DNA from 4 places in the Paenibacillus aurantiacus genome. Region 4 is predicted to be linked to each of the others. Evidence: riboswitches for the same ligand, from Rfam matches in the RefSeq annotation. Region 4 holds a riboswitch; each other region holds the start of a gene.
What was found. Region 4 has a riboswitch for cyclic di-AMP ahead of ACFFSY_RS07075 (KamA family radical SAM protein). Riboswitches for the same ligand answer to the same signal wherever they lie in the genome.
Positions count from the first base shown of each region.

Region 1 (7,823 bases), on a different contig from region 4:
GCTTCAGTGGGTCTTGAAGGCCATCCTAAGACATTATGGCTTCATCGGTCGTTTTTCCTTAACCTGACAGCATTCCCCCTCCGCCAGGGGCTCCAAGGGCGCTGCCCTCCTCCCTTTCGGCTGGCCTTAGTCGACTTCCGGAAGTCGCCGCTCTCTTGCGTCTTGAAACGCCAAAAAACCGTGCCTGTTCGGCACGGTTACCTTGCAGCTAACTCTGGAGCTCCCTAAAACCCCGCGGCGATCAACGCCCGGCTGAGCGCGGCGAACTCCTCCAGCGAGAGCGTCTCGCCCCGGCGGGACGGATCGATGCCGATAGAGGCGAGAATCGGGCCGAGCTGCTCCCGGTTGGCTTTGCCCACGTAGGCGGTCAGGTTGTTGGCTAGCGTCTTGCGGCGCTGCGCGAAGCAGGCCTGAACGGTGCGGAAGAAATGTCCCTCGTCCTCTACCTGTACCGGCGGTTGCTTGCGCACGGCTAACTTAATCACCGCGGAGTCGACGTTCGGCTGCGGGATGAAGACCGTATGCGGCACGATGCAGACAAGCTCTGCTTCGCAGTAATACTGTACGGCGACGCTGAGGCTCCCATACTCCTTACCGCCCGGCTTGGCCGCCATCCGCTCAGCCACTTCCTTCTGGATCATAACGACGATGTTCTCGAGCGGCAGCTTCTCCTCGAGCAGCTTCATGAGAATCGGCGTGGTCACGTAATACGGCAAATTGGCCACGACGCTGACGCCGCTCAGCCCTTCGAACTGCCGTGCCATGAGCTCGCTCAAGTTCAGCTTCAACACGTCGCCATGCTCGATATGCACGTTATCCGTATCCGCGAAAATATCGCCCAGGATCGGGATTAAGCGATCGTCAATCTCAATGGCTGTCACACGAGCCGCTTCGCTGGCGAGATGCTGGGTAAGCGCGCCGATGCCGGGGCCAATCTCCAGCGCCCCCTTGGTCTTGTCGAGGCCGGCGGCGGAGACGATCTTGCGCAAAATATTTTGATCGATCAGGAAGTTCTGTCCTAGACTCTTCTTGAACGAGAAGCCGTACTTCTGGATAATATCCTTCGTCCGCTTCGGTGTCGCTACCTCGATGTTGATTGTCATTGGCCGCTTCCTCCGGTTTCTTGATCCATCTGCGCCATCGCCTGGTCGAATTCCTCCCGCGTGATGCGGAACATCGTGCAGCGCTTGAAAAACTGCTTACCGTTCGCGTAGCCGATGCCGAGCAAATTTCCCATGCGCAGCCTGCGGTCCGCCGCGGCCGGATGCACGAGTAGGCCCGCCCGCATCAGATCGTCCCACGTAATTTGCGGGTCGCCTGCTTGTCCTTTGATCGCTTCCGTTCGGATGCTCGCAAGCGCGCGGCGAATGGCCTCCGGCTTCGCGTTCTCCACGCCGATGTCGCCCTTATACAGCGCCTCCTCTTGCGGCAGGAAGGCATGCTTGCAGCCGGGTACGCGCTGCGCGACGATTTTGCGGATGCGCTCACCCGCATGGTCCGGATCGGTGAATATGATGACGCCCCGGCGTTCATGGGCAAGCGCCACCCGCTTCAACACCGCTTCCCCGATGGCAGATCCTCCGGTCTCGATGGTCTCGGCCTCGACCGCTCGTTTGATCGCGACGGTGTCGTCCTTGCCTTCGACGACGATGATTTCTTTGATCATGGACTACCCTTACATCCCTTCCGGACAAACGTACAAAAAGAAGAGGCGAGGCCTCTTCTTATCATGGCATAATTGCTTCGGTTTGACGATAAATTGTAACTACGACCACCTGCGGCGCGCTAGATCGCCTCGGGCTTTTTGGGACCCAGCACGTACACGGTGTAGCCCTTCTTGCGGCCGAACTTCTCCGCATAGGCTTCGCTGTCGTAATACACGTCGATCTTATTGCCTTTGATGGCACTGCCGGTATCTTCCGCGCGGCGGAATCCGATGCCTTCGATGTACACCCACCAGCCGATCGGAATGACCTTCGGGTCAACCGCGATCGTACGGCCCTCCGTGACGCGGGAGCCGGATCTCGTAATCCCATACCCTGGATGGGATTTGGTTTTACCCGTCGACGCCAGATCTGCCGAATATGCGGTGAGCGTCACATTCTTCAGCGTCTTCTTCGCTTTGAACGACACCCCGCCCTTGGTCAGCGTGACCGCTTGCGCCACCGGTTTCTTCGTGCCGACCGCCACGACTTGGTTCACCGTATCGCTTTGGGTCGACTTTGAGACGAAAGTATGCGAGACAAGCTTGCCGTCCGCGAACACCTTCTCGTATTTCTTCACGACAACGCCGGACTTACCTGTTTGAATGGTTTTCTTCTTGCCTTCAAGCAGTGTCGGATCGGCCTTGGTAACAGTAGTGAATGGCACTTCATACTCGCTTTGAACCAGATGCTTATCGATCCGGACGACCGTCACGGTCATGTTCGGCTCGATGGCCGCGTCTTTCGACGGCAGCACTTTGTCTTCACTGCGAATCGATATGTGAGCTTGATCGATCGCTGCCTGTACCGTTCTTTCTGTCGTGTACACCGTTCTTACATTGCCGTCAGCCTTCACGGTCAGGGGAACCGCTTGTTCGATGACCACCCGATCACCATCTTTTACGCCCGCATTCAAAGGCAGCGACACCTTATCATACGGCCCCACCGTAATGGCTTGTTCATCCAGTAGGCGTTGCAGGACCCATTGTTTGGTTTCCACAATGTTTTCTTGTCCATTCAACACTACGGAGACGCGCTTGTCAGCCGTTCCGTACAACAACACCAGAAACATGAAAGTCATAGCGATTGAGATCATAGCGCTTAGGACAATTAAACGCACGTTCTCATGCTTCCATCGCAATGCGAAAGACATGCTGGATGATCGTTTCCCATGGGTGTCCTTAACTTGGATTATGCCCACTTCTTCGGTCCTCCTTACATAGCCCCGCCGCCCTGTTACGCATGAAATAGATTTAGACGCGTCGACTATTAGATTTAGCGTGCACAAAGCCCGCTTCTTCCAATTACTCCCTCAAACCTCCTCCATGAATCACACTATGTCGCCACAATTCGCAATATTCAAAATAAAAAGAAGCCGACGACAGAAGATCTGTTTCGTGGCTTCCTGTGGGACACGGGTAGCATGGAATGGATGCACGAGTTGATCTCTCTTATGACGCTTGCGAGGTTAGCTGTCGGATTCGGGCGAGAGAGTCGCCCTATTCGGCTCGCAGCGCTGTTCAAGCGCGCAGCAGAAATTCACCCCTAGAAGAATTCAACGCGACCTGCGCACCCCGCGTACTACCCGCGGCGCAAGTCCTCATTTGGTTCCCCCGCTCTCCATTTTGGAGACTAAGCGTTATTGGAAAAGGAATACATCTTGAAAGCCCTGAGATGAATGATACCGTCTTTTGCTCCAGATTGTAAAGATGAGATAAAGGACGATTTTACCGAATTTAAAGGAAAAACTCTCGAAAAAACCGCAATTTATCCAACCAAAACAAGTTTTTTCACCCGAATCATTCAAATTCCTCTCGTTTTGGGCTATTTTCGTCCGATGGAAAAACATTTCCTGGCGTTTTCGCTTGTGATTTCCGCGATTTCTTCCATAGTTTTCCCTGTAATTTCCGCAGCGGTTTCTGCTACAAGATGGACGAAAGCAGACTCATTTCGCTTTCCTCGATGAGGGTGCGGTGCCAGATATGGAGCATCGGTTTCGATCAGAAGACGGTCAAGCGGAACCTTCGCGAGCACCTCTTTGGGCACCCGCGCATTCTTGAACGTAACCGGTCCGCCGAACGAAATATAGAAGTTCATATCCAAGCACTGCTTGGCCGTCTCCCAGCTGCCGGAGAAGCAGTGCATGATGCCACCGACTTCCTTAGCATCGCTTTCTTTCAAAATCCTAACAACATCCTCGTGTGCATCCCGATTATGGATAACAATCGGCTTGCGCTTGGTCTTAGCGAGCTCGATCTGCTCCCGGAAGACCCGCTTCTGCACATCCTTCGGAGAGGTATCCCAGTAGTAATCGAGCCCGATTTCGCCGATCGCGACCACTTTCGGATGATCGCACAGCGAGGCGATCCAATCGAGGTCGGAGGGTCCATAATCGAGGCTGTCGGTCGGGTGCCACCCTACCGCCGCGTAGATGAATTCGTACTGTTCGGCGAGCGCCATGGTCGTCGGGATCGTCTCTCGGTTAAATCCGATATTGACCAAGATTTCGACGCCGGCGGCTCGTGCCCGTTCGATGACTTCCGCGCGGTCGTCGTCGAATTTATGGGAATCCAGATGGGTGTGCGTGTCGATTAACATGAAGGGTGAAACTCCTCTCTACTCCAGTTCAAACAGCTTGCGAAGATCGGGACTCAGCTTGCCCGCCGATTCAAGCAGCGGCTCGTATGGGTAATACAAATGGTATTTCCCTCTGTGGGTGCCGGTAATCGAGCGGATAATATCGGATTTCTTCGAAATTTCCGAAACATCGCCGTCGCGATCCAGTACAAGAATCGGCGGTTTGTCGTTTTTCTTCGCGTCTCGCGTCCCCGATCGGTAGACAGCATACGCCAAATCAAACGGAAAATCGACTTCCAAATGGTAATCCGGGTTCAACCCGATGGCGGTAAACTGCTCCCGTATGGAAGCCCACAGCGACTCGTCCGCATCATCCATCGTTACATACTTATACAGCTTGCGGTCCATGAATCGGCGGCATAAGTCGGCTAGCAGCGCGTCCTGCTCCGACTGCCAGATCGTAAAGGCCGTCTGCATCGTAGCCTCATCAAGCGCCAGGTAGCTCTCCACGTCGATCGTGCCGCTAATGAGCCTGCGAATCGGTTCAATCATCCACCCGAATGCATAACCATTCATATGGAGCTCTTTGGCTCGACGCAAGATTTGTCGCAGTATAATTTCCGAACTGCGGGTGACCGGATGGAAATAAATTTGCCAATACATCTGATACCTGGACATCAAATAATCCTCGACGGCGTGCATCCCGCTCTCTTTGACGACGATGCGTCCCTTATGAGGCCGAAGCACGCGCAAGATGCGTTCCAGATCGAATGTACCGTAGTTAACACCTGTGAAATAAGCGTCCCGCAGCAAGTAGTCCATCCGGTCGGCATCCATCTGGCTGGATACGAGACTGATGACGATCGGCTTCTCGTAAGTTTTGCGTATGACCGCCGCAACCTGCTCTGGGAAGGAGGGATCGACCTCTCGCAGGACGCGGTTGATTTCGGTATCTTCTAATAATATGCGACATGTCCAATCCTCGTGATGGGTATCGAACACTTCCTCGATGGAATGGGAGAATGGCCCGTGTCCGACATCGTGCAGCAGTGCCGCACATAAGGTCACCAGTTTCTCTTCCCTCGGCCAGTCCTCGTACCCGCCGCGTTCGAATTGCGATATGATTTTGCGCGTAATTTCGTACACGCCCAGCGAATGGGAGAAACGGCTATGTTCCGCACCATGGAACGTCAAATACGAGGTGCCCAGCTGACGAATGCGCCGAAGCCGTTGGAACTCTTTCGTATTGATCAAGTTCCAGATCGTGCGGTCCTGCACGTAGATGTATTTATGTACAGGATCTTTAAAGACCTTCTCCTCCGCTAATGGCTGTAACCGGTTATCCATAAGCCTCACCCTCCTATCTTCGTTCTCCGTCTTACCTAATAATACCTTTCATGACTTTCAAATGCGAGGAATCGACTGACAGTATTCAGCTATCATTCCTTCATTCGACAATAATTCGACACAATCAGAATATATTTGTCGAAAAGTGTCGTGGGCTAGTTTCCAAAACCCGACATAATATTGTACGATATATATAGTACAAAACCCCGATCTACTGCCGATCCATCGATAATTACCCAAATTTAACAGGGTTTTCGAGGTTGACTATTATGGGAAACGTTGGTACTATAGAGAAAAGAAATGATAGAATTTTGTCGAATAATGACGAATATATGTACTATTGAGAGGAGCACGGACCATCATGATGAAATCGACTGGAATCGTACGGAAAGTTGATGAGCTCGGGCGTGTAGTTATCCCAATTGAGCTCCGCCGCACACTCGGCATCGGAGAGAAAGACGCGCTTGAAATTTATGTAGACGGCGAGCGTATCATGCTTAAAAAATACGAGCCTGCTTGCATCTTCTGCGGCAATGCGGAGAACGTGACTTACTTCAAGGGCAAAATCATTTGCCACTCTTGTTTGTCCGAAATGCCGGCTCCCGTTACAAAATAAGAGACAAATCGGATTTTATCGGTTATAATAGTTTTATACCAACTTGTTAATTCTAACCTTTTTATAACTCCTTACTGCCTTCCTGGTCTGAACCGACTAGGAAGGCCCTTTTTTTTATTCGGCTATTTGCGCATCAATTCATTATAGACATCGCGTTTTGACAATCCTCGATCCGCCGCCGCTTTTTTCATCGCTTCTTTCCGATCGCCGCATTCCGCTTCATAACGATCCACATGCTCGGCTAACGAAAGCGGCAGCCACCACTGATCATCCTCGCCGTCCCCTGCGCGTTCCCCCGGGGTCACGCCTGCGATTACGAGACAGTATTCACCGATAGGCGAGTGCTCCTCCAGCCAGGCCGCACACTCGGCAATCGTGCCTCGCGCGACTTCTTCGTGCCGCTTCGTCAGCTCCCGCACCATCGCCATCCGGCGGTCCCCCCATACCTCAAGCATAGCCGTCAGCGTCTTGGCGACCCGATAAGGCGATTCATAACAGATGATGGCGCCCTCTTGCTTCCGCAGCTTCTCCAGCCAATCACGCAGCGGCTTGCGTTCGCGCGGCGGGAAGCCGACGAACAAGAACCGCTCTGTCGGCAGCCCGGAGACGATCAGTGCCGACAACGCCGCGTTCGCGCCCGGTATCGGCACCACTTTAATACCGCGCAAAGCCGCCTCTGCCGCTAGATCAGCTCCCGGATCGGAGATTGCCGGAAGGCCGGCGTCGCTAACGAGCGCAATCGACTGCCCGCTCTCCAGTATTCGGATCAGCTCGGGGCCGCTCGCTTCTTTATTGTGCTCATGATAACTGACCAGCCTTGTCGAGATTTCGAAATGCGTCAATAACTTACGCGTTTGCCGGGTATCCTCCGCCGCGATGAGATCGACTTCCTTCAACGTGCGGATCGCCCGGAATGTCATATCCTCCAAATTCCCGATCGGCGTTCCGACCAGATAGAGTGTCCCCGCTCCGTTCTCTTGGGGGCCGCTGAAACTACGCTGTATGATCATGATTCCTTCTTCTCCTGACCGGGGCGCGCGTCCCCATAGTAGATGCGCATCAGCTCGTCCTTATATTGTCTTTCTTCATTATATACAATAAGCGGTGGCAGCAATCGAACCTCGGGCTTGCCATCGCGCGCCGCCTCGATTAACACGATATTCGCCTCCGCTGCCTCATGCGGATGCACGAACCGAATCCGTTTGGGCTCCAGCCGATACCGGCGCATCGTCTCCGTAATTTCCACCAGTCTTGAAGGCCGGTGCACCATCGAGACTTTGCCTCCGGTGCGGACCAACCTCGCGCAGGCATGGACCATTTCATCAAGCGACCCGTTGAGCTCATGACGTGCGAACGCATAATGTTCGTTCTCATTCTGATCCCCGTTCTCTGGCGGCAAATAAGGGGGGTTAATCGTAATGGCATCATAGCTGCCATACTGACTGCGATCGAAATGGGTGCGCAGATCGCCCTCGTATATATGAATTTGCTCCTGCAGTCCATTCCAATTCACGCTGCGACGTGCCATATCGGCAAGTCGGGGCTGAATCTCGACTGCATCGATGCTCGCTTTCGTGCGC
Region 1 is NZ_JBHMDO010000001.1:56,793-64,615, forward strand. It holds gene rsmA (16S rRNA (adenine(1518)-N(6)/adenine(1519)-N(6))-dimethyltransferase RsmA) at 225-1,103, opposite strand; gene rnmV (ribonuclease M5) at 1,100-1,666, opposite strand; gene ACFFSY_RS00275 (resuscitation-promoting factor) at 1,786-2,904, opposite strand; cyclic di-AMP (ydaO/yuaA leader) riboswitch at 3,145-3,352, opposite strand; gene ACFFSY_RS00280 (TatD family hydrolase) at 3,528-4,301, opposite strand; gene ACFFSY_RS00285 (HD domain-containing protein) at 4,320-5,627, opposite strand; gene ACFFSY_RS00290 (AbrB/MazE/SpoVT family DNA-binding domain-containing protein) at 5,992-6,243, shown strand; gene rsmI (16S rRNA (cytidine(1402)-2'-O)-methyltransferase) at 6,366-7,253, opposite strand; gene ACFFSY_RS00300 (tRNA1(Val) (adenine(37)-N6)-methyltransferase) at 7,250-7,823, opposite strand, start outside.
Region 1: another riboswitch for cyclic di-AMP. It lies ahead of ACFFSY_RS00275 (resuscitation-promoting factor); the one in region 4 lies ahead of ACFFSY_RS07075 (KamA family radical SAM protein).

Region 2 (7,823 bases), on a different contig from region 4:
ATAAGCTTTGCCGAGAACGGCCTCGAAGCGCTCGAAGCGCTCGAGAAGAACCCGGGCGCGCAGCTGATTCTAATGGATATGATGATGCCGGAGATGGACGGATACGAGACGATGCGGCGCATTCGTGCCAATCCGGCTTACGAGAAGCTGCCGATTATCGCCATTACGGCCAAGGCCATGAAAGAAGACCGCGACAAATGCATTGAGGCCGGCGCATCCGACTATATCGCCAAGCCGGTCAATATCGATCAACTGCTGTCATTAATGAGGGTGTGGTTATATAAATAACGATTGGATGGACAGCGGGACCAGTGAACGGGAGCGGATCGAGATCACGCTGCTCCTCGAGGGACTCTACCAGCTGTATGGCTATGATTTTCGCAACTATGCATTCTCGTCGGTCCGCCGGCGCATCTGGCACCGCGTGCACGCGGAACGGCTGCCGAACGTGACGGCGCTCACCGAGCGGATGCTGCACGACCGCGAGACGATGAACCGGCTGCTGGCCGACTTAACGATTCACGTCACCGAGATGTTCCGCGATCCGGAGGTGTTCCTCGCCTTCCGCCAGCATGTCGTGCCGCTGCTGCGGACGTATCCGTTCATCCGGATCTGGCATGCGGGGTGCTCGACGGGCGAAGAAGTCTACTCGATGGCGATTCTGCTCAAAGAGGAAGGCTTATACGACAAAACGCGCATTTACGCGACCGACATGAACGAACGCGTGCTCGATCTTGCGCGGGAAGGCGTATTCCCTATCGACCGGATGCAGACGTTCACCCGCAATTATATGGAGGCCGGCGGCAAAGACGCATTCAGCCGGTATTATACCGCGCGCTACGACTCCGTCCTGTTCCATTCGGAGCTGAAGGCGAATATCGTCTTTGCCCAGCATAATCTGGTCACGGACCGCTCATTCAACGAGTTCAATGTCATTTTCTGCCGCAACGTTATGATATATTTCAATAAAGAGCTGCAAAACCACGTGCACAGCCTGTTGTACGACAGTCTCAGCACCTTCGGGGTGCTCGCGCTCGGCACCAAAGAATCAATCAACTTCACGAGACACGCGGACGCCTATGAAGAATTGGACGCCCACAGCAGGCTGTACCGGAAGATGAAATAGAAGAGGCAGGTGAACGCGAAGGCGATGGTAACATACGACGGACCCATTAACATCCTGCTCGTGGATGACCACCCTGACAATCTGCTCGCGCTGGAGGCCGTTCTCGGCGATTTGAATTACAACTTGGTCAAGTGCCTCTCGGGCGAGGAAGCGCTGCGCAACTTACTGCGGGAAGAGTTCGCCGTTATATTGCTGGACGTGCAGATGCCGGAGATGGACGGCTTCGAGACAGCGCGCTTGATTAAGATGAGAGAGAAGACGCGCGAGACGCCGATTATTTTCATCTCCGCCACCAGCAAGGAATCGGAGCACTTCTTCACCGGCTACGAGGTCGGCGCGATCGACTATATGCTTAAGCCTTTCGTTCCCCAGATCCTGCGGACGAAGATCGAAGGTTTCGTACGGATGTACATCGGCACGAAGACGCTGCAGCTGCAGACCGAGCTGCTCCATCAGAAGACGCGGGAGCTGGAGAAGATGAACCGCGAGCTGATGCGCACCGCCTACCAGCTGAACAAGACGCAAGCGCTGGCGCGCGTCGTGCAAGAGACAAGCAGCGATACGATGGTGACCTTCGACGGCGAAGGGCGCATTCTGGCCGTGAATCCTGCCCTGACGGCCATGTTCGGCTATCAGGAGAGCGAGGTGATCGGCGCTCCGATCGAGCAGCTCATTCCCTGCTTCGAGGGGGGCAGCTTCAAGGAATCCGACGCGGATGCGGCGCTTAGCCTGCCGACAGGCAAACGGGTGGAGCTCGCGCCCCTTCGCAAAGACGGCAGCCGCTTCCCGGCGGAGATCCAAGTCGGCGTCGCGACAGTGGACGACGAGCGAATCTACGCCTGTACGGTCAGCGATATGACCGAGCGTAAGCAGTTCGAGCTCGACCTGATGAAGGCCAAGGATGCGGCCGAGATCGCAGCCCGCGCGAAGACCGACTTCTTGGCGATGGTCAGCCATGAGATTCGCACGCCGATGAACGGCGTGCTCGGCATGACCGAGCTGCTGCTGGAGACCGGATTGTCGTCGGAGCAGCAGGATTACGCCCAGATCATCCACAAGAGCGGCGACGCGCTGCTGTCAGTCATCAACGACATTCTCGACTACGCGAAGATCGAATCCGGCAAGCTCGAAGTCGAGGAGATGCCGTTCCAGCTGGACCTCATCGTCTCGGAGACGTTCGAGCTGTTCACGGCCAAGACGAAGCAGCTCGGCCTTCATCTGGCGTACGAGCTGGACCCGGGTCTGCCCAAGATCGTCATCGGCGACGGGCTGAAGCTTCGTCAGGTGCTCATCAACCTGGTCGGCAACGCGGTCAAATTCACGCCGCAGGGTTCCGTTCGCGTCGAGGCGCGGCTCGGCCGCATGGACGAGAACGCGATCGAAGTGCATTTCGCCGTCCATGATACGGGCGTCGGCATTCCGGAAGAGAAGCTGCCGCTGCTCTTCCAGCCGTTCTCGCAAGTCGATACGTCGCTTACCCGGCGATACGGGGGAACCGGCCTTGGCCTTGCGATCTGCAAAAACCTCGTGGAGCTGATGCGCGGGACGATTCACGTCGAGACGAACGAAGCCGCCGGCGCCACCTTCCGCTTCACGGTGACCGTCAAGCCATACAGTGAGGACGAACGCAGCCGTCAGGATAACGGTACCGATCTGACGCCCTGGATGACTCAGCCCGGCTGGTTCCATGACGCGTTGTCGGAATCCGAATCGGTCGTAAAGGCGTTGGAGAATCCTGCAGCGGCGTCCCTAATGGGTGCCGTCGATATCCCGATGCCCAATCCAGGCGCGGCCGATCAAGACGCCAGCTTCGCCGGCTCCGATTCAGCAGGCGCCGCAGCTGAGAACGCAGGCAGGCTGTCAGCCAGAGCCGAGCGTACGGGCTTGGACGGCCGATTGCCTTCGCGCATTCCGGAGATCAGCTTCGCCTCGTTGTTCGAGTCCGGCAACCGGGAGTTATCCTGCAGCCTCGAGGTCTTGCCGGATGAGCGCGAACCGGCGATCGGCGGCGGGGCGCCTCGGGTGCTAGTTGCCGACGACAATGAGATCAATCAGAGGCTGACGATCGGCATGCTGGAGAAGCTCGGCATCTGCGCCGATGTGGCCGCGGACGGCGGCGAGGCCGTGGCCAAATCAGCCGAGAACCGGTATGCGCTCATTCTGATGGATATGCGCATGCCGGTCATGGACGGCTTGGAGGCGACCCGCCAGGTTCTCGCCGCGAGCGGACCGCCGCATTCGCCCGTCGTCGTCGCCATGACGGCCAACGTCCTCCCCGCTGACCGCCAGCGCTGCTTGGAAGCCGGGATGGCCGACTTCCTGGCCAAACCGCTGCAGTTCGAAGCCGTCAAGCGGCTGCTGCAGCGTTACCGTCTGCTTTCCACCTCCTAGACAAGAAGGGCTGTTCCGCACGCGTCTCCAAGACGACGAACGGAACAGCCCTTCGTTTTCGTTCGGAACTCCATGTACACCGCAGCTAGCATGCAAGGCCTCGCTTATGCTGCTTACCCTCGCAGCAGCGATTCCGCGCCGTCGACGTACACTTCCGTTCCCGTGATGTGGTTGGATTCGTCCGAGGCCAGGAAGAGCACCAAATTCGCCACCTGCGCCGGCTTGCCAGGCCCGTCCTCAAGCGGCTGGTCGCCTTCCGGGAATTCCATCGGAATCGTCACCTCGGCAAGCTCCGGCTTGCGGTCCGTGTTCTGGTCGATATGCGTCGTGATCGCGCCCGGGCAAATCACGTTGACGCGTATGCCGAACTTGGCCAATTCAAGCGCAGCCATCTTCGTGAACGCGACTTGTCCGGCTTTCGACGTACTATATGCGCTGAAACCGATGTTCGAGAAGACGCGGTTGCCGTTGATCGAGCTGGTGACGATGATACTGCCTCCTTGTGCCTTCAACGCCGGAATGGCGTGCTTCACCGTAAAGAACGTCCCCTTGAGATTAATGTCGATCGTCGTGCCGAATTCCTCTGGCGTCATCGTCTCGATCGGCGCAAGCACGCCGTTGATGCCCGCGTTAGCGAAGACGATATCCAGCCGCCCCCACTTGTCCGCTACCTTCCGGTATGCGGCCTCCATGTCGTCGTTGCTCGAAATATCCGCGCCGATCGCGATCGCCTCGCCGCCTGCTTTCTCGATGCGCGCCAGCACGGCTGCGACGCGTTCCTCTTCCCGGTCGAGCAGCGCCACCTTGGCGCCTTGTTCAGCCAGCCGCAACGCCGCAGCGCGTCCGATCCCCGATCCCGCACCGGTTACGAGCGCGATTTTCCCTTGAACCCTGCCTTGCCCGTTTGCTTGTGCCATGCCACATGCCCCTTCCTCGCTAACTTGACTGTGCTTCCACTTAATACCCGTTTGGTATTTCCCAAAAACATGAAAGTCTATGCGAACGGACAAGCGCGCGTTATAGGTCTTGCCGCCTGATATCGTCGAAAACGCGACAATAACCGCGATAAACGGATCTTCGCTGCGATAACGGCTCATGTAAGCGCTGCCCCCAGCCAAATATCGCCATCCAAGCCCCAACGCACGATTCCGCGTCCGTTTACATGCAGCGCTTCCCGGGAGTATGATAGCTTCCGTACTAGCAACCAGCATCGCTGAATCTCCGAACAGGAGAACGGGGGAACCAATCGTGAACGCCGCCACACGGCGCTCACCGGGGTGAATCGGCCATTCTCGCGCAAGAAGCGCGGCGGCCGTAGGGCGACTCTAACCGCCCGAATCCGACAGCTAACCTCGTAAGCGTCATTAGAGGGGGTCTAACACTCATCGTTCGCACCGTGAACGCAGGGGTCTTACCTCTGCGTTATTTGGCGTTTCATAAAACGCGTCCAAGGTGAAGAACCTAACCTTTAAAAAGAGGTTTTGGGACGCGCGTGGGCACGGGTAAAGACAATACAATGATTCTTTCGGGTGGTGAAAGCGCGTGTTTACCGCAATTAAGCGATTATTAATCGGGCGGCCCTTGAAGTCGACAGAGCTCGGCGAACAGAAATTGAACAAGACGAAGGCGCTGGCGATTCTATCCTCCGACGCGCTCTCCTCGGTCGCTTACGGACCGGAGCAAATTTTGATCGTGCTGATGGCGGCCGGGGCCATCGCGTTCTGGTACTCGATCCCGATCGCGATCGGCGTGCTGGTGCTGCTAACGGCGCTCATTCTGTCGTACCGGCAAATTATCCATGCCTATCCGCACGGCGGCGGCGCCTACGTCGTCTCCAAGGAGAATCTCGGCATCTGGCCCGGACTCATAGCCGGCGGCTCGCTGCTGGTCGACTACATTCTGACGGTCGCGGTCAGCGTATCGGCCGGCACGGACGCGATTACGTCCGCGTTCCCGTCGCTGCACGATTATACCGTGCCGATCGCGATCGTGTTCGTCATCTTCATCACGATTCTGAACTTGCGCGGGGTGACCGAATCCGCTTCGGTACTGGCGTACCCGGTCTATCTGTTCGTACTCGCGCTGTTCATCATGATCGGCGTCGGCCTCTACGATATCGCCAGCGGCCATGTGCCGCCGGAGCTTCACGCATCCATCGGCACGCCTGTCGCGGGTATCAGTCTCTTCCTGCTGCTGAAGGCTTTCGCCTCGGGCAGTTCCGCGCTAACGGGCGTGGAGGCGATCTCCAACGCGATCCCGAACTTCAAAGCGCCCGCCCCCAACAACGCCGCGAAGACGCTCGCCGCGATGGGCTTGCTCCTGGCGCTGTTATTCTCGGGCATCGTCTTCCTGGCCTGGTATTACGGCATTACGCCGCACCCCCAGGTAACCGTCGTCTCGGAGATCGCGGAGCAGACGTTCGGCCGCAATGCCATGTACTTCTTCGTCCAAGGCACGACGGCGCTCATTCTGATTCTGGCCGCCAATACCGGCTATTCCGCGTTCCCGCTGCTCGCGGTCAGTCTCGCCAAGGATAAGTTCATTCCGCGGATGTTCACCGTGCGAGGCGACCGCCTCGGCTATTCGAACGGCATTCTCATGCTGGCCTTGTCGTCGATCCTGCTTATTATTGTGTTCAACGGCCAGACCGAGCACCTGATTCCGCTGTATGCGGTCGGCGTCTTCATTCCGTTCACGCTGTCGCAGACCGGCATGATGCTCAAGTGGATACGGCAGAAGCCGGAGGGCTGGAGACTCAAACTGACGATTAACGGGATCGGCGCGCTGATCTGCCTCGTCGTGACGCTGATGTTCTTCCTCACGAAATTCTGGCAAGTATGGCCCGTATTAGTGTTCTTGCCGCTCATTATTATGCTGTTCCGCAACATTCGCAAACATTACGATGCCGTTGGTGATCAACTACGGCTATCGACGTGCGAGCCACCCATTACGGTCGAGGGTAACGTGATTATTTTGCCGGTGGCGGGCATTACCCATGTCGTGGAGAATTCGCTGCGCTACGCCAAATCGCTGAAACCGGAGCAGATCATCGCGGTCTACGTGCCGTTCGAGCGGGAGGACGAGGCAGCCTTCGAGGAGAAATGGAAACAGTGGCAGCCGGACGTTAGGCTTGTTACGCTGCACTCCCCGTACCGCAGCATTATCCAGCCGCTGACGAAATTCGTCGATACGGTACAGCGCAAAGCGGGCGAGATGAATGTGCAGGTGACCGTCATCATCCCGCAGTTCATTCCGAAGAAAGGCTGGCACAATATTTTGCATAACCAGTCCAGTCTGCTCATCCGCGCCCATCTGCTGTACCGGCGCGACGTGATTGTGACAACGGTGCCGTACCATTTGAAGAAGTAGGGGGGACCTCCCCCCTTCACTTCCCCCTCCGCCGTAATGCTATCAGGTTAAGAAGGGAATCCGCCCCTTGGGCCCCACTTTTGTTGCTCCCTCCCCCTTCCCCCTCCGCCGAGGGGAACCATAGGACTTCGCCCTCTGGACTCCCCTTTTCGCGAAAGCGCGGTCGTTTGGTGGTCGGCGGTTTGCTTTTGAGCATGGCACGCTTTTGTCCTTGCGGACAAAGCTTCTGTGGGCCTGAAGTCAGTCCTAAGACATAAGCCTGTCAACTTTAGGCCTATGTGGCTTCACCGGACGTTTTTCCTTAACATGACAGCATTACTCTCCGCCGAGGGGAACCATAGGGCCCCGGCTCAGCGTATGCTTCCGAAGCACGCTTTCCGCCGGAAAACGCTTAGGACAACCCGATATACCGTCTTTCGTTACGCGGCCGTCTTCGAAGTGTCCTTTCGGGGTAAGCCCGCGATTGTCCTGTCGGACAAAGCTTTCGTCCGCTTTACGTTTCAAACCCAAAATGATCAGCTGCATAATTGCCTACACAACAAGAAAGCAGGGGCCGCAATGGCACCCTGCTTTCTTGTTGTATTTGTTGTATTGACGGGCTCAAACCAACGTCGGCCCCCTACTCTTGACGGTCCGGCAGCTGCTGAACGTAACTGTCCGAATACTGCAGCAGTTTGAGCGCGTTGTCGTAATCTTGCTGCGTGACGGTCTCGACCGGCTTCGCCCCATCTCCTGTCAGCGGATATTCTAGGCCATCCTTGAACGCGACGCCCGGGATATAGAGCGATTGCCCGCTCAGGAACGAGCCCGACGGCAAATAATAGCGCTGCGGAAGCAAGTTGTACGTCTTCTGATTGAGCAAATCCTGCCCGAAGTGAACATGATCTTCGATCGAAATGCCGAGCAAATTCATCACCGTCGGCATGACGTCCGACTG
Region 2 is NZ_JBHMDO010000022.1:293,583-301,405, reverse strand. It holds gene ACFFSY_RS12925 (response regulator) at 1-288, shown strand, start outside; gene ACFFSY_RS12920 (CheR family methyltransferase) at 296-1,126, shown strand; gene ACFFSY_RS12915 (response regulator) at 1,151-3,517, shown strand; gene ACFFSY_RS12910 (SDR family oxidoreductase) at 3,631-4,434, opposite strand; cyclic di-AMP (ydaO/yuaA leader) riboswitch at 4,719-4,894, shown strand; gene kimA (potassium transporter KimA) at 5,060-6,886, shown strand; gene ACFFSY_RS12900 (LTA synthase family protein) at 7,506-7,823, opposite strand, start outside.
Region 2: another riboswitch for cyclic di-AMP. It lies ahead of kimA (potassium transporter KimA); the one in region 4 lies ahead of ACFFSY_RS07075 (KamA family radical SAM protein).

Region 3 (7,823 bases), on a different contig from region 4:
CGAGCTGGGCGCGCGTATACTCGCGGTAACACTCGCTGCCGCATAGCAGCGCATGCAGCGCGTCCACTTCGATATCCTCGGCCGCCGCGACCGATACGATATGCTGGGAGAGCACGTCGATCGGCTGCCGTGGCAGCCGGATGGCTTCGATCTCGCGCCGGACGACGCTGCGGCAGAGTACTGCAGCTTCCGGCAGCTGGCTGCGGCTCCGTGCGAGAATAACGCCGCGGCTGACGTCGCCCACAGCGTGCCCGGCGCGGCCGATGCGCTGAATGCCGGAAGCGGCATCCATGGGCGGATCCACCTGAAGGACGAGGTCGATGTGGCCGACGTCGATCCCAAGCTCCAGCGAGGAGGTGGCGACGAGGCAGCGCAGCTGGCCGCTCTTCAGCAGATCTTCGACTTCAAGACGTCGCTCGCGTGCCAGCGATCCATGGTGAGCGCGGGCGAAATCCTCGCCGGTCTGCTCGTTCAGACGCAGCACGAGCCGCTCGCACAGCCGGCGGCTATTCACGAAGAGCAGCACGGACGAGGCGCCTTCCATCAGCTGCAGGAGCCGCTCGACGATCGGCGTCCACACCGCCGCTTCGCGCGATTGCGCGGGGCGGCTGAAGTCCGGCATCGTCACGCGCACATGCATCGTCTTGGCCATCATGCTCTCGATAATCGCCACGGGCCGCGGGTGGTAGCCCAGCACATGCCGCAGCGGCTGCGCTTCTTCCGCGTCCTCATCCAGATCAGCAGTGCGCTTGTCCAAGACGCGCGAATGTTTATCCCTGTCATCCCCGTCACCCCCGGCATCTCCAGCATCGCGTTCGGCGGCGGCGTCCCGAGGCGCCCATCCGCCGAGAAAACGCGCCATGCGGGACATCGGCTTCTGGGTTGCCGAGACGCCAATCCGCTGAACGCGACCTTCGCATAGGGCAGTCAGCCGCTCCAGCGCGAGCGTCAGATGGGCGCCGCGTTTATCGCCGGCGATGCCGTGTATCTCGTCCACGATGACAGCGTTCACTGTCCGCAGCATCGCGCGCCCTTTGGCGGAAGTAAGCAGCAGGTATAACGATTCCGGCGTGGTGACGAGCACCTCGGGCGGCTTGCGCGCCATGCGGGCCCGCTCTGCGGAAGGCGTATCGCCTGTACGGACGGCCGTCGCGACTCCTGGCCAGCCGTCGTCATCGCCTTTACCCGCGACTCGGACTTTCGCGTCCTGCTCGATCTCGGAGATAAACCCGACCAGATGGTGCTGAATATCGTTGTTGAGCGCTTTCAGCGGCGTAATATACAAGGTTCGTACGCCGGCCGTCCAGTCTCTGCCTGCAGCGTGCTTCTCCCGGACGATCCGGTCCAGGCAGGGCAGCAGCGCCGCGAGCGTCTTGCCAGAGCCCGTAGGCGCGGCGATCAGCGTATGTCGGCCGCTTCGGATGGAGGCCCATGCCTGCAGCTGGACGTCGGTCGGCTCGCCGAACGCGCGGCCGAACCAGCCGGCCAGGACGGGATGAAACGCCTGCAGCGCTTCGGAGGATGAAGACATCGAAAGTCAGCTCCTTTTCGAGAAGAAGTGTTGCTTCTCATTATACCTGTTTTTGGTTCAGAAACTGAGCGGCGTCTCATACGTTTAGAAGTAACACCAATCGGGAGGGTATGTATGCAGAGATGGCGGGAGACGTTGGAGGAGAGATGGAACGAGTGGAGACAGGTCGAGGATGCGCTGAGCCGCACGCTCGAAGGCAGGCGGGTGCTGCGCGTCGCGGGATCGCGTACGCCAAGGCTGCTGCCGCCGGCATCCAAGACGATTAGATCGGGCCAATTGACGGGCATATCGGGCAGTTACGAGGCCGGACTGGCCTGCTTTTGCCTAGGCGAGTTGAAGGCGGAGGAACGGCATGCGTTCCTGGAGGCGTGGCACGCGCGTCTTGGAGAAGGGGCCATGGTCGTCATTGCCGATCGAAGAAGCGAAGGATGCTCGTCGGCCTTTGAACTGCATCAGTTGTTCGCGGATGTCGGCACGGCGCTGGATGTGCAAGTCGGACGGACGTTCTGGTGGGTGCGTTACGAAATTAACACGCGGCGTTGAGAACGGATTGGCACGATCGGTATCCCCGCACATTACGGCTACGTCTTTGATTGCCCTCTATAATTATTAGAATAATCAAACAATTTAATCCGAATTAGCCTCGAAATGCGCTGCAGCTTGTTTCACGGGCCCGCATTCGAGGTGAAGGATGACTTATACCGGCAAGTATGGCGGAACAGCAAACCGCCGTGCTTGTTCGGGGGAACAAACACGGCGGCTCGTTGTTTGGGATCGAACGCGGGGGCGATCGATCCCGGTCGCGAATTAATCGACGTCAGTCGTGTCGACCACTTCGTCCGACGGCTCGTCGGCATATTTCTCAAAGGTTTCAGGACTCATAACGCGGCGGGCCGTGACATAGCGCTTCTGATAGTAGGAATCACTAAGTCCGCTGATAGTTACGCCCTTGCTGGAAGACGAGTGAGCGAACTTACCGTCTCCAACATAAATGCCGACATGCGAAATGCCTTTGCCGCTCGTATTGAAAAATACGAGGTCGCCTGGGATCAAGTCGGCTTTCGCCACTTTCTTGCCCAGTTTGGCTTGCGAGGAGGACGCGTGCGGAATCGAGACGTTCAATTTCTTGAATACGTACATCGTGAATCCGGAGCAGTCGAACCCCTTAGTCGTGGTGCCGCCATAGTTGTATGGCGTGCCGATCAGATCGGCGATGACGCCGTCCATTTTGGAATCCGCGAATGCGCTTCCAGCTTGGAACGCAAGCATCATGGCCAAGCCAATCAGCAGAGCAGCAAACTTCTTCAAGAATAGAAACCCCTTCCGGTGCCTACGAGGTTAGCTGTGGGGTTCGGTTGAAGGTACCCTATGATCGCCTCGGGCGTATGCTAGTTTGCATTCGCCGGGATCAATTCACCCAAAGATGGTTCCCCCGTTTCTCTTGCGAGAATTCGGCATTTTTTTCATTCCGCGTTATAATTCGATCATTTTCACATATTCCCTTCTAAGTTCACAATTTGTTCACAGATTAGAATTCTAAGAGTGCAACTTTTTTGCTATTATATCGTATCTATTTTTCTCTTTCTATCGGTTCAACACCCATTCTATCGACAGTCCCCATCCTCTGCCCCGCTTTCCGGTCATGAACCGTCCCGATCCGCTGTTTTTCCTTGCGCAAGCTTCTTTTTCCAACAGCAAAGGACAGTACCTGATCGGCACTGCCCTCCACCTTCAATTCTCATCCTTCTTTGGCTTCATTCGACTGCCAGGCCGCGAATTGCGCCGCCACGGTCCATACCTTCATGATCGTGCGCACGAAATGGAAGCCTTGGTGCAGGACCAGCGCGAGCAATCCTGCCCATAGCATGGATACCGACGCCGCCGTGAGGCTGAGCAGCAGCCCGATCGCCCACATAAGGAGGGAGACGCCCGCGAAAGGCAGCAGCTTCTTCAGCCCTTCGCTGAGACCGCCGAACGCGCCCTTGCCCGTGACTGCCCCGAACTGCATGGCCAGGAACAGCAAGTGCAGGAGGACGGCCCCCGCGAACCATCCGCCGGCCAGCGGCAGCGCGCTTGCGCTCAGCTCCGCCAACGTATCGCTGCCAATCAGCGCCTCGTACAACCGCGGAACTACCCAGATGCCCGGGGCGATCGTCAGTGCCACTTCCAGGAAGTACAGCAGCGTAACCGGTCTCCAAGCCGCACGGATACCGGCCAGGAAGCGGGTGCCGCCTTCGCTTTCCGATGCGTGCAGGGAGTAGAACAGGCCGGCGTTCACCAGTGGCGTGATGAGCATGCGCCCGGCCAGCAGCGACGCGAACAGCCACAAATAAGGATGGATGAGATCGGTCTTCATCAATTGGAACTGCGCTTCCGTCAAGAATAGTCTCACTGCGTCCTCGCCGCCTTCGATGCCTGGATACCGCTGCAGCAGCGGCGTCACGATCGAATCGATGGTCCGGTAGAGGAAGAAGCCCCAGAGCAGTTCGTACAAGAACAGGACGATTACGATGAAGAAGTGCTGTCCCGTCAGCCACCAGCCTTGCTTTAAATGCCGCCTCATGCCGCGATCCTCCTCTCTTGCCTGTCCTGGCGGCCATTACCAGGCCAGCGACGCGAACAGGCTCTCGATCAGCTTGGTCAAGCCGATCCCCCAGCGGGTGCGCGTCTTCTCCGGCACTTCCGCCTTCAAGTAATTGTTGATGTGCCGGTTATCCAGCACGTTACCGTAATCCGGGTCGACCGTTGCGTAAAGCAGCGGGGCCGGGTGCAAGACTTTATAGACCATTTGATTCTCCTTGCCTTCCCAAACCTTCGGCATGGTCGTGCCGTCGGCGAACTGGAGCACGACCGGCACGGGCCCGTTCGCCCCGCCTCGCCGCTTGACCAGCACGGTCGATTCGTACTGCTTGTTCCCCTTCTCGGCGACGGGACGAACGGTGATCGATTCGACCGCATAATCCGCCATGTCGCTGCCGTAGACGAAATGGCTGAAGTAGTCGTCCCATTCCGTCTTGGTGACCTGCTCGACGATGCGCTGGAAGTCGGCCGTGGACGGATGCTTGAATTTATACTTCTGGAAGTAGGTCCGCAAAATTTTGCGCATCGTCGGTGCGCCGACCTGCTTCTCAATGCCCACCAGCACGAGCTTGGCACGCATGTACACATTCTCGGCATAACTATCCGAACTGTGATAGGACCACGAAAGCTGCTTAAGCGGGGCGGGATTGGTCATGTAGCTGGCTTCCAGCGTCAAATTGGGCTCGAGGCCGTATGCGCTCTCCATGACTTTGTCCTCCGCATAAGAGGTGAAGCCTTCATCCAACCAGGCTTCCTCGAACTCGTTGGTCGCGACCATGCCGTACCAATACTGATGGCCGACTTCATGCACGACCGTTCGCTCCAGGCTGTCGATTGACGGGTCTGGCGAATCGGCCTCGAAGCTCGTGACGAGCGTCGGATATTCCATGCCGCCCGCGCCGCCTGCGCCTTCCGGCGGCACGACGATGGACAAGGTCGAATATGGATACGTGCCGTACCACTGGGCGAACTTGCCGAGCGCGGATTTGGCGGCGTGCATGTAGCGCTCTTTGAGCTCGGCGTGCCGGGGATCCAGATAGAGCTTGATGCGGACGCCTGGAATACCGGTTGTCGAGTAGGCTTCTTCGCTATAGATAAAATCGGGTGAAGCGGTCCACGCGAAGTCGTGCACGTCGTCGGCGTAGAATTGGAACGTCCGCCGCCCGCCGTCCGCATTCGTCGGCTTCGTCTGAAAGCCGGTCGCGGCGACCGTATAGTCCGCCGGCACGTTGATCCGCACGTTATAAATGCCGAAGTTGCTGTAGAATTCCGAGTTGCCGTGGTACTGATGCGCGTTCCAGCCATCTGCGCTTCGCCCCCGCGTTCCGGCCGTCTCGTAGGCGGCAAGCTTCGGGAACCATTGGCCAGCCATGACGAAATCGCCGTAATAGCCCATCCGCGCGAATACCTGCGGCAGCTTGACCGTGAAGCCGAGTTTCAGCGTTACGCTCTCGCCGGGCGCAATGGTATCGGGCAGTCGCAGCTTGGCCAGCGTCTTGTCGCTGGCATTGCCGTCATCGGGCTGCACGTAATGCAGCCTTGGGAGGAGACTGTCGCCGCTCTCCGTTTGAAGCGAGTCAATCGTCATGCTGCCTACGCCCGCCGACGTCGCCTTGTCGCTTCGCAGTTTGCCGCCCGATTCCCGCATGAAGCTGGTGTCCGGCGCTTCGAACGCGTTCGGATAGAGGTGGAAGTACATTTCCGATACAGCAGACTTGCCGGGGTTTGTCCACGTGAGCGTTTGCTCGCCCGTGAGCATTTTGCTTTGTTCGTCGAGTCTGACGTCGATGTGGTATTCCACGACGCGTTTGCTGAGCGCGACCGGCTTCGGCTTGAGCACCGATTCCGGAACGGGCACGTTCGTCTGGGGGAGCGTCGTCTTGGGTGCGGGGACCGCGGGAGCGGCGGGCGTCGGCGCGGTTTGGACCGACCCGGGCTTGGCCGTCGGCGAAACGTCCATATGGGACGGCGCGAAGGCGTACGTATATTGCGATACCCAGGCATCCCCGAACCCTTCCCGCGCCGACACGCCGAGAAGGGCGGCGGCGACGGCGAAGAGCAGCAAGCGTTTGGCAAGACGTGGCGTCATTGAACGATTCCCTCCCGTTGACAAGCATCTAAGGCATGTATATGTTTGCTTTTCCAGGATTATTAGCTAAAATGGAATTAATGTGTGGACATGCGCGGCAAACCCGCGCCAGTATTGGATCTAAGCATGGTAGAGCCGTGCCTTGGAGCACGGTTTTCAAAGGGAAGGGAGCCTGGAATAGATGTCCGAACAAGAGCAAGGCCAGCAGCAGCCGGCGGCAGGGGAAGAGGCGCCGAAGAAGGAGAAGAAGCAGCTTGCGCTGAACGTTGTCAGCAACAAGGCGCACAAGGGGTTCGGTGCGGGTACGATCGATCTGAGCCAAGTCTCCTGCGTCATGATCGATAACGGCGAGGCTTATATAGATGTAGGCGCCATGCACGCCAAGAGCAAGATCGAGCGCGGCATCAAGTTTACGCCGAATAAGGAAGATACGCCGAACGGACGCCTGTGCTACATTGTATGGGTCGCGGTCGACCGTAACGAGAGCGGCTCGTATTATGCCGGCGCGACGGCTTGTCCGATGCTGATCGATTCGGAGGCGAAGCGCGGGTGGAAGATTCTCGCCGACCACGTGAACCGGCTCGATTACGCCATCAAGCGGCGCTACGTGCTGGATGAGCTGACGGCCGACGAGAAGGCCGCGCTGAAGGGGCTGCTCGTCAGCCACAATGCGGAGTGGTGGGACAACTCGCCGGAGACGCTGAAGGAAGCGCTCCAGGGATAAATGCAAATAGCGCCACGGGGAGAACACCCTGTGGCGCTATTTGTTGCGTGGCAGTATCTCATAGGGGGACTACCTCTTATGGGCCGGCGCTTTCGAAACCTTGGAGAAGGGGGTCGATGCGGCCATCTCCGAGAACAGGCTTTCCGTCTTTTCCGGGGGTTGCTTCAAACCGGATTGAAACGTTCACGGCGGTGGCCAGAACGGAGGCCTCCCATAGATTAGCGACTGAGGTACAACGAGAGCTGATCGCGTCTACCGGCCTTCGAGATCGAGGCGTAAAGGCTGTCGACTTCTACGTCATCTGCAAAACGAGGATGCCTGCTATTCTGACGGAGTGCGGAGGCTTTATGACGAATCGGGAGGAAGCCGCGCTCATGAAGGCCGATGACTACCGGAGGAAAGTCGCACACGCGATCGTAAACGGAATAGCCCAATCATCCGGTTTCACAGAACGGCAACCTAACCACTGCCGCTTACGAGGGCTTCTGCGCTGCCGATCCGTGCAACGGCATGCACGAACGCAGGTGTTATTTGGATAGCCGATGAACAACCGAACAAGGAATGGTTTTCAAATCCTAATATTAGTAGAAGTGGGGCTAATTTACTAGGTTGGATTGCGATATTTCATGTCGATTCTTGTTGATGGAAACGGTTTCCCCTATTAAACTAGTACTATAATCATCGAAGGGGGAGCTGGCGTGTGAAAGTTTTCGCTCCGTTTGTATACATCATGAACCGATTGTCCTATGTGAAGAAGTTCCTTCTCATCGGACTGCTTGTCCTCATCCCCATCTCTATCCTATCCGTCGATCTGTTCCGTACGCTGCAATCGTCGATTGAAGTGTCGAAGCAGGAACGTGACGGCGTGACGTATCTCGCGCCCGTGAAGACGCTCATGA
Region 3 is NZ_JBHMDO010000053.1:36,527-44,349, reverse strand. It holds gene ACFFSY_RS32615 (DEAD/DEAH box helicase) at 1-1,531, opposite strand, end outside; gene ACFFSY_RS32610 (hypothetical protein) at 1,646-2,074, shown strand; gene ACFFSY_RS32605 (C40 family peptidase) at 2,339-2,839, opposite strand; cyclic di-AMP (ydaO/yuaA leader) riboswitch at 2,844-2,998, opposite strand; gene ACFFSY_RS32600 (hypothetical protein) at 3,270-4,094, opposite strand; gene ACFFSY_RS32595 (M1 family metallopeptidase) at 4,131-6,200, opposite strand; gene ACFFSY_RS32590 (YwhD family protein) at 6,382-6,924, shown strand; gene ACFFSY_RS32585 (N-acetylmuramoyl-L-alanine amidase) at 7,041-7,463, shown strand; gene ACFFSY_RS32580 (methyl-accepting chemotaxis protein) at 7,625-7,823, shown strand, end outside.
Region 3: another riboswitch for cyclic di-AMP. It lies ahead of ACFFSY_RS32605 (C40 family peptidase); the one in region 4 lies ahead of ACFFSY_RS07075 (KamA family radical SAM protein).

Region 4 (7,823 bases):
CCAATTATCTGTAAATTATTGCGAATGCTGCATGAGCACAGCATGGATAATCAAGCCTGGTTCTGGACTGGCGGATTATAGAGGCGTGAGGATGCTGGGGGAAGACGCATCCCCGGCAGCCGTTATTCCGAGTGCAGCGGCGGTCTTGGGCAAATTAGAGTCTGTTCGGAAGGCAAAAGCGAAGCGAAGTTGAGTGTTCGAGGAGTCTTGAAGAGCACTGTAATGAAGGGAAAAACATGTAGAGTAGTGCATGTAGCGTAGTGCATGTAGCGTAGTGCACGCAGAGTAGTACCAGAAGTAGTGCGCGGGCGAAGACCACCAGTCGTTAGACTGCAGATGAAGCCAAACTCTCCGGGCAAGCGCCCCGGCGCTTCGTCCGGGGTTGGCGCCGGTTCCTATCCAAGCCGCATTAACGCATCCGTCCAACGATCCACGGAGCGCGCGCGTTCGCTCGCTTGGCGCAAGGCACCCGTGCGCTCTGGTTTAAAGCCGGTTTCGTACGATGCGGCAGTCCGTTGGCGCAGGGAGGACTTGGAGCGGTGCAGCACCATTTTGACCGCGGGGACCGTGCAGCCGAGCCGCTGCGCGATATCCTGATAGGAATAACCGAGCACCTCGGCCAGCATGAGCATTTCGACCTCCCGCTCGGTCAGCGTTTCGGCCATCCACTCCATTATCCCCCGCATGGTCGCGTAGTTCGGATCGTGGCTTGGATGCTGCATCGCTTCATCTACCGGGACATGAACGCCGCGCCGTCTGCGGTGGGCGTCGATCGTCAGGTTGCGGGCGATTTTGTACAGCAGCGAACGCGGATGGCGGAACTCGCCGACTTTGCGGTAATGCTGGTACGCGCGCAGCATGACGTCCTGAAACAAATCCTCGGCCTCCCATGCATTCGCCGTCAAATAGCGGCAGTATGTCCGCAGATGCGTGAAATGCGGCGTTACGGCATCCTCGAATTCGGTCGTCCACGGCGCCATCGCTCTCCCCCTCCCGGTCGCAAGTTCGTCTGCTACCAGTGTACCAGCGCAATGTGAACAACCGATGTCCGTCCGGGCACGCTTCGAAAAGCCTCCCGCGTTAACCTATTCGGACGCAGAAGCGATCAGCCGCGCGTTCAGCCAAAGCAGCATGCTACCGAACACTTCGCCGCGACCGCGCTCGTTGTGCAGCTCGTGCTTAAAGCCCGGCCAGGCCATGAACTCGCATAGCTCGCCCGCGCGTTCGGCGAACTGCTGGCTGGCAGGCAGCGAAGTCACCTTGTCGTCCCCGCCGTGCATGAGCAGCATCGGCACGGTCAGCTCGGACGCGTGCTCAAGCGCCCAAAGCCCCGCCCGCTGCACGCCGAAGAAGAACGCCGCCGTAATGTTCCCGTGCCCGAGCGGATCTTCGATATAACGCCTCGCCATCTCCGGATCGGTCGTTAAGTTCTGCACGGCCAGCGGGCGCGCATTCGAGAAGCCCGGATACACCTTCTCTACGATCCGGCCGACGACGACCGATAGCTTCGGCGGCTGGAAGGCGAGCTTCAGCCACGGTCCCGTAATGATCGCTCCGGCCAGCGGCGGTTGTCGGCGCAGCAGATAGTTGATAGCCACGTTGCCGCCCATACTGTGTCCAAACAAAAAGCGCGGCAGCGCCGGATAGCGCTCGGCCGCCTGCTTGAGCAGCCAATCCACCCCTTCGAGCAGCGCCTCGTAGGCGGGGGTATGGCCGCGCTTGCCTTCCGTTCGCCCGTGTCCCCGCTGATCGAACGCGAGCACCGCCCACCCGTCAGCCGCGAGCATGCCTGCCACATGCTCATAACGCCCCGTATGCTCGCCCATACCGTGCACGAGAGCGACGACGCCTTTGACGGACGCACCCAGCTCAGGCGTCCACTCGCAGCCGTACATGCGGGTGCCGTCCGCCGCTCTCCAATCGAGCTCTTTGTGGATCATGCGTTTACCCCCTTTTTCCACACTTGGATGATCCTTCTCTCATTAGTATACCCGCCCGCCGTGGCTCTCGTCCAAGCGGGAATGGACAATGACGCAGGAGAAAAAAGAGACTGGCCCTTCGAACCCTGACAAACTGTTGTCAGGAATAGATGGCTATACTGAAATTAACCGAAAAAGAACTGTTTTAAATTACGCGGCTCCAAGGTATCATATGTGAAGGTCAAATATGGAAAACGCATCGGCCGACACACTTGGACCAATCCAAGCGAGAAAGGAAATAATAACCACATGAACACAAAACCTAAATCCCCCGGCATCGTCATCGCAGGCCTCCTCCTTGCCATCTTGATGGCATCGATGGACAACACGATCGTCGCGACCTCCATGGGCACGATCATCGGCGAGATGGGCGGCTTGGACAAATTCGTCTGGGTGACCTCGGCCTACATGGTCGCCGAGATGGCCGGCATGCCGATCTTCGGCAAGCTGTCCGATATGTACGGGCGCAAACGCTTCTTCGTCTTCGGCATCATCGTCTTCATGCTCGGCTCAATCCTGTGCGGCACCGCGGACTCGATCGTCGAGCTATCGCTCTATCGCGTCATTCAAGGCATCGGCGGAGGCGCTCTCGTCCCGATTACGTTCACGATCATGTTCGACGCCGTCCCTCCGCAAGACCGCGGCAAGCTTGGCGGCTTGTTCGGCGCCGTCTTCGGCATGTCGAGTATTTTTGGCCCGCTGCTGGGCGCGTACATTACCGATTACATCGGCTGGGAATGGATCTTCTATATCAACCTCCCGCTTGGCCTGCTCTCCTTCGCGATGATCGCGTTCTTCTATAAGGAATCGCACGAGCACAGCAAGCAGCCGATCGACTGGTCCGGCGCGTTCACGCTCATCTGTGCGATCGTCTGTCTCATCTTCGCGCTGGAACTCGGCGGCAAAGAATACGCATGGGGCTCCGGCCAAATCCTCGGCTTGTTCGCAGGCTTCGCGGTCTTCGGCGCCTTATTCCTATTCATCGAATCGCGCGCAGCAGAGCCGATCATCTCATTCAGCATGTTCCGCAACCGCCTGTACGCTTCGAGCAACCTGATCGCGATGCTGAGCGGCGCAGCGTTCATCACCGCTTCGGTATACATCCCGATCTTCATCCAGGGCGTGCTGGGCGGCAGCGCAACGAATTCCGGCCTCGTGCTCCTGCCGATGATGCTCGGGTCCGTCGTCACCGCCACGGGCGGCGGCTTCCTGCTCACCAAGCTGCCGTATCGCTCGATCATGATCCCGACGCTGCTTATTCTCGTCGTGGGCCTTGCCCTGCTGACGACGCTGTCGCCGGATTCATCCCGTGTCACCGTGACGGCCTATATGATATTGGTCGGTCTTGGCATCGGCGCGTCGTTCTCCGTGCTGAGCAACGCCGCCATCCACTCCTTCTCCGCCAAACAGCGGGGAGCCGCGAGCTCGACGCTCAACTTCCTGCGTTCGCTCGGCATGACGCTCGGGATTACGATCTTCGGCATTCTGCAGAGCCACGCACTGACGCGTAAGCTGACCGACTCCTTCGCCGGCAGCAACCAAACCGTGCCGGAAGGGCTCGACTTCAGCGATCCGCATGCGCTGTTGAACCCGGCCGTCCGCCAGAACATTCCGGGCGATGTGCTGGACAAAATCACGGATGGCCTTTCGTCCTCGATCACGTTCACGTTCGCGATTGGCATCATCCCGGCCGCGCTCGCCTTCGTCTGCGCGTGGATCATGAGCAAGGAACGCATGGATCCGGCGGCGGAAGAAGCCGAATATGCAGCTTCGCACTAACGCCTCACGATAGAGCAAGGCCCGGAAGCAGCAAGTCTGTTCCGGGCCTATTTGGCATGCATTAGGCTCCCCCGATACCGAGCTATCGCGACCTCTTCGGCGGGATTCGCCTCCGTTAATGAGCTGTGGATCGCTATCGCGCATGAATCCACACTGGTTTTTCGGAGGGACGTCTCCTCTCCGATAATGCGCTACAGATTACTATCGCGCTCCAATCCACCGAATGTGTACGCCTGCTGGCACGCTCACCGATGCGCGATCAGCCTCTCGCCATCCTACATCCGTACCTCCGAACGCCAAACAACCGGCTGCCGCTTCGGCCTGCCGGTTGTCCTCTTCCTCTTCCTTGCCATTATGCGATCACTTGCGCGTCAATCCCCGATCGGCATCATGTTGATCGAGACGATCTCCTCGCTGCGTTCGCCTGGTTTCCACTCGATGCGCAAATCCGGCACGGGCTCTGTCCAGATATCCCCGCCCGCGTCCAGGACTGCGCCTGCAGCAGATTCGGCCGCGGCGGCGTCCGCCGCTTCGGCTTCATGCAGCTCGTCGAACCAAGTCAACTCCGGTCCGCAATCCCGCACGAGAAAACGCCCCTGCCGCGCATCGCCCGCCCGGTACAGCTTCAAATACGCGCGGCCGTCCTCCACGGCCAGCACTTCAACGATGCCGGACGCATGATTCATCGACAAGCGTACCCGTTTGCCGAGCCCGCTCGTGAGCGCCTTCGCTTCCTCGACCAATTCATAAGCGCGGACCAGCGGCAGCGCATGCGTCTCGTGCACGCCGTTCGGATCCGCCATGGTCAAATAATACGGCGCCACGCCGGCCCAGACGAGCTTGTCGAGCAGCTCGCCCATCACAACGGCATCGTCGTTGATGCCGCGCATCAACAGCGTCCGGTTCACGACGATGACACCCGCTTGCTGCAGCGACTCCAAGCTCGTCTTGGCTTCCGCGGTCAATTCGCGAGGATGCGTAATATGCACCGTGACGTAGATCCGCCGCTCGGGCGTCGAATACGCGCGCAGCAGCTCCAGCAGCGCTTCGTTCTCGTATATTCGACGCGGCTGACGAACCGGAAGTTCCGTTGTCAACCGAATAATCTGCACGTGGCTGATCGCGCGAAGCCGGCCAAGCAGAATCGTCAGCTGCTGCAGAGAGAGACCGAAGCTGTCGAATCCGCTGAGCAGCACGTGGTTGATCTCCGGATGACTGGCGATGTACGCAAGTCCCGGCTCGAGATTGGCTGAGTCGGTCAGCCACTCCGGCGCGATGTTCAGCAGCGCGCTCGAACCATACGCATGCTGGCAGCCCGGCACGGTATCCCGCATGTCGTCGTGCGGCGGGATTGCCCCGGCGCGTCCGTCCAGCCGGTTCGCCGGCTCGTGCAGCAGACGAAGCGGATCATCCGGATCGTTCCAATCAATAAGGTTCGAATAATAATCCGCTTCCTCCGGAAAGCGGAGCAGAACATCGTCTATCCGCGGCTGGCCACCGGCAGGGGCAGTCGACGCCCGCATGACGGCTGGATTCATTGGGTCCTGGCTTGGCATGGCAGAAACCTCCTTCTCCTGTATTAGTTAATCGATAACGGATAAGGGCCTCTTCATGAAAAAAAGACCAGCGCATGCGCCCATAAGCCCCCGTGTAACGAGCGGCAAGCTTGCGGACTACAACCGGGTCTTCATGAAACAACAAAAAGACCCGTCAATTCGGGTCTCCTGAATGTGAGCGAAGTTGGTGCTGATCACGGGACCCATCTTCTGCTGACGAGGTTAGCTGACGGACTCGGGATAGATGGTTCCCTACGTTACCGGCGTAACGACTCGCCCCTGCCAACAGGCACATAGACCTGCAAGCGTTCCGGCCGCCGCATCCTCTCCTGCGCGAAGCAAGCGAAGCGCGTTCGGGGCCGAAATTGGTTCCCCCGCTTCCCGTTCCTTGGCGTCACGGGAATTAAGCGTACGATAAGTTTACCTCGATCTGTCTGAATTGTCAAACGAATAATCAAACTTCCACCTCTCCATAACCGCTCGTCGTCCCGGACGCACCGCCCGGTTCCCAATCCGCACCTCCATAAAAATAGACCGTCCTAATCTAAGCGGTCATAATCCAAGCGTCTGCTCCCATAAGTTAAATCAGGCACACTCGCTTTCATCGCTGGAAGCCGGGTGTGCTACGGCTATATGCAGGTCACCGCTCCGCTACTTACGCACATGCGCCAGACGGCGGAATAGCTTGACGCACATGGCCAGCCAGCAAGCGCTCACCCAATACCCGCCGAGCACGTCGGACGGATAATGCACGCCCAGGTAGATGCGGGAAATGCCGATGCAGCCGATCATGCAAACGCTGAACGCGATGAGTACGCCGCGCCACCGCTTCGACGGCATATGGCGCCATAGCAAATACGTCAGCAGCCCGTAGAACGTGAAGGCCGCCATCGAATGCCCGCTTGGGAAGCTGTAGCCCGTCTCCTCAATGATCCGATGAATGTCCGGCCGGGCGCGCTCGTAGAGCCGCTTGAGCCCTTCGTTCAGCAGCGTCGAGCCGAACATGCCGCCGATCAGCAAATATAATTCTTTCCGATGCTTCAGCACGACGAAGAGCATTGCCGCCGTCCCGAGCACAAGCGGAATGACGACTTTGCTCGAGCCGATCGTCGTCAACGTCTTGGCGAACGACGTCAGTCCCGGCGATTCCATACCTTGGATGAAATCGATGACCGCCAAGTCGAAACGCATCAATTTCTCACGCGATACGAGCATCGCCAAGCCTTCAAACCCCGCTGCCGCCAAAATCAAATACACCCACCACAGCATAATGATAAGAACCCCCAGGCCAATTTATGTATAAGGTCCGGTACGAGCCGGCACGTTTACAAATACTTATTATAGGCCAAGTGCATGCAGGAGTGAAATCCGTCCATAAATCCTCGCCACCCGGGCAGCCTAGCCGTGTCGGAGGCGCGACAAGCCGCATAGACTGATCATAATAAGGGAGGATGGCGATATGCAGGCGAGAAGCGACAGCAATGTCAATGGCATTGACGTGAGCAGGTATCAGGGCGACGTAAATTGGAGCCGGGTCAAAGCGGCTGGCAAGTTATTCGCCTTCATCAAAGCCTCGGAGGGCAACAGCTCGACCGACCCTCGTTTCGAACGCAACGTCACAGGCGCCAAGGCGGCGGACGTGAAGATCGGGTTTTATCACTACGCGCATCCGGAGCGCAACACCCCAGGCGCCGAAGCGGCGCACTTCGTCGGCACGATCAGCGGCTACGACGCCGATTTCCCCCACGTGCTCGACGTAGAGGGCGCGGCGTCCTCCATCGGCGCGGCGGCGCTCACCGACTGGGTCGACGCTTGGCTGGAGGACGTGCGCAAGCAGACCGGACATCCCGTCATGATCTACTCCGGCGCGAGCTTCGCGAGATCCTATCTCGGCAAGGAGCTGGCCGAATATCCGCTCTGGGTCGCCCACTACGGCGTGAACAAGCCGATGGACAATGGCACCTGGGGACGTTGGGCCGTCTTTCAATATTCGCAGAGCGGACAGACGGACGGCATAAGCGGCAATGTCGACTTGAACGTCATGGAACGCGCTTTTTTCGATCAATACACCGGTACGCACACTGAAGTAGAAGACGTCGATACGACGAAGCCAGATACGATCAAAATCGTCATCAACGACAAACTCGCCGGATACGGACGCACCATCGAGGGCCACGTATTCGCCCCGCTTCGCCAGATCGGAGCGGCGACAGGCAATCCGGTCAGTTGGGATAACGTCGAGAAGCAGCCGCAATTCGGCGCGACCGCCGTCGACAACTTCTCCGTGATCGATTCGACGACATACGTCCCCGTGCGCACGGCGGCGAACTTGCTCGGCGGAAACGCCTATTGGGACGGCGAGACGAAGAAGGTCTATATCTATTACCGCGGATAGCGAGCCGAACAAAAAGCCGCGCCCGCCTGGCAGCATGCTGCTCGGCGGGCGCGGCTTCTCATTGGGACGAAAGCTTACGCTTGTTTCTCAATTTGGGACAGGAATTCGGCCTCG
Region 4 is NZ_JBHMDO010000015.1:42,376-50,198, forward strand. It holds gene ACFFSY_RS07060 (RNA polymerase sigma factor) at 396-980, opposite strand; gene ACFFSY_RS07065 (alpha/beta hydrolase) at 1,086-1,940, opposite strand; gene ACFFSY_RS07070 (MDR family MFS transporter) at 2,229-3,758, shown strand; gene ACFFSY_RS07075 (KamA family radical SAM protein) at 4,130-5,314, opposite strand; cyclic di-AMP (ydaO/yuaA leader) riboswitch at 5,513-5,734, opposite strand; gene ACFFSY_RS07080 (phosphatase PAP2 family protein) at 5,966-6,583, opposite strand; gene ACFFSY_RS07085 (GH25 family lysozyme) at 6,774-7,709, shown strand; gene ACFFSY_RS07090 (hypothetical protein) at 7,784-7,823, opposite strand, start outside.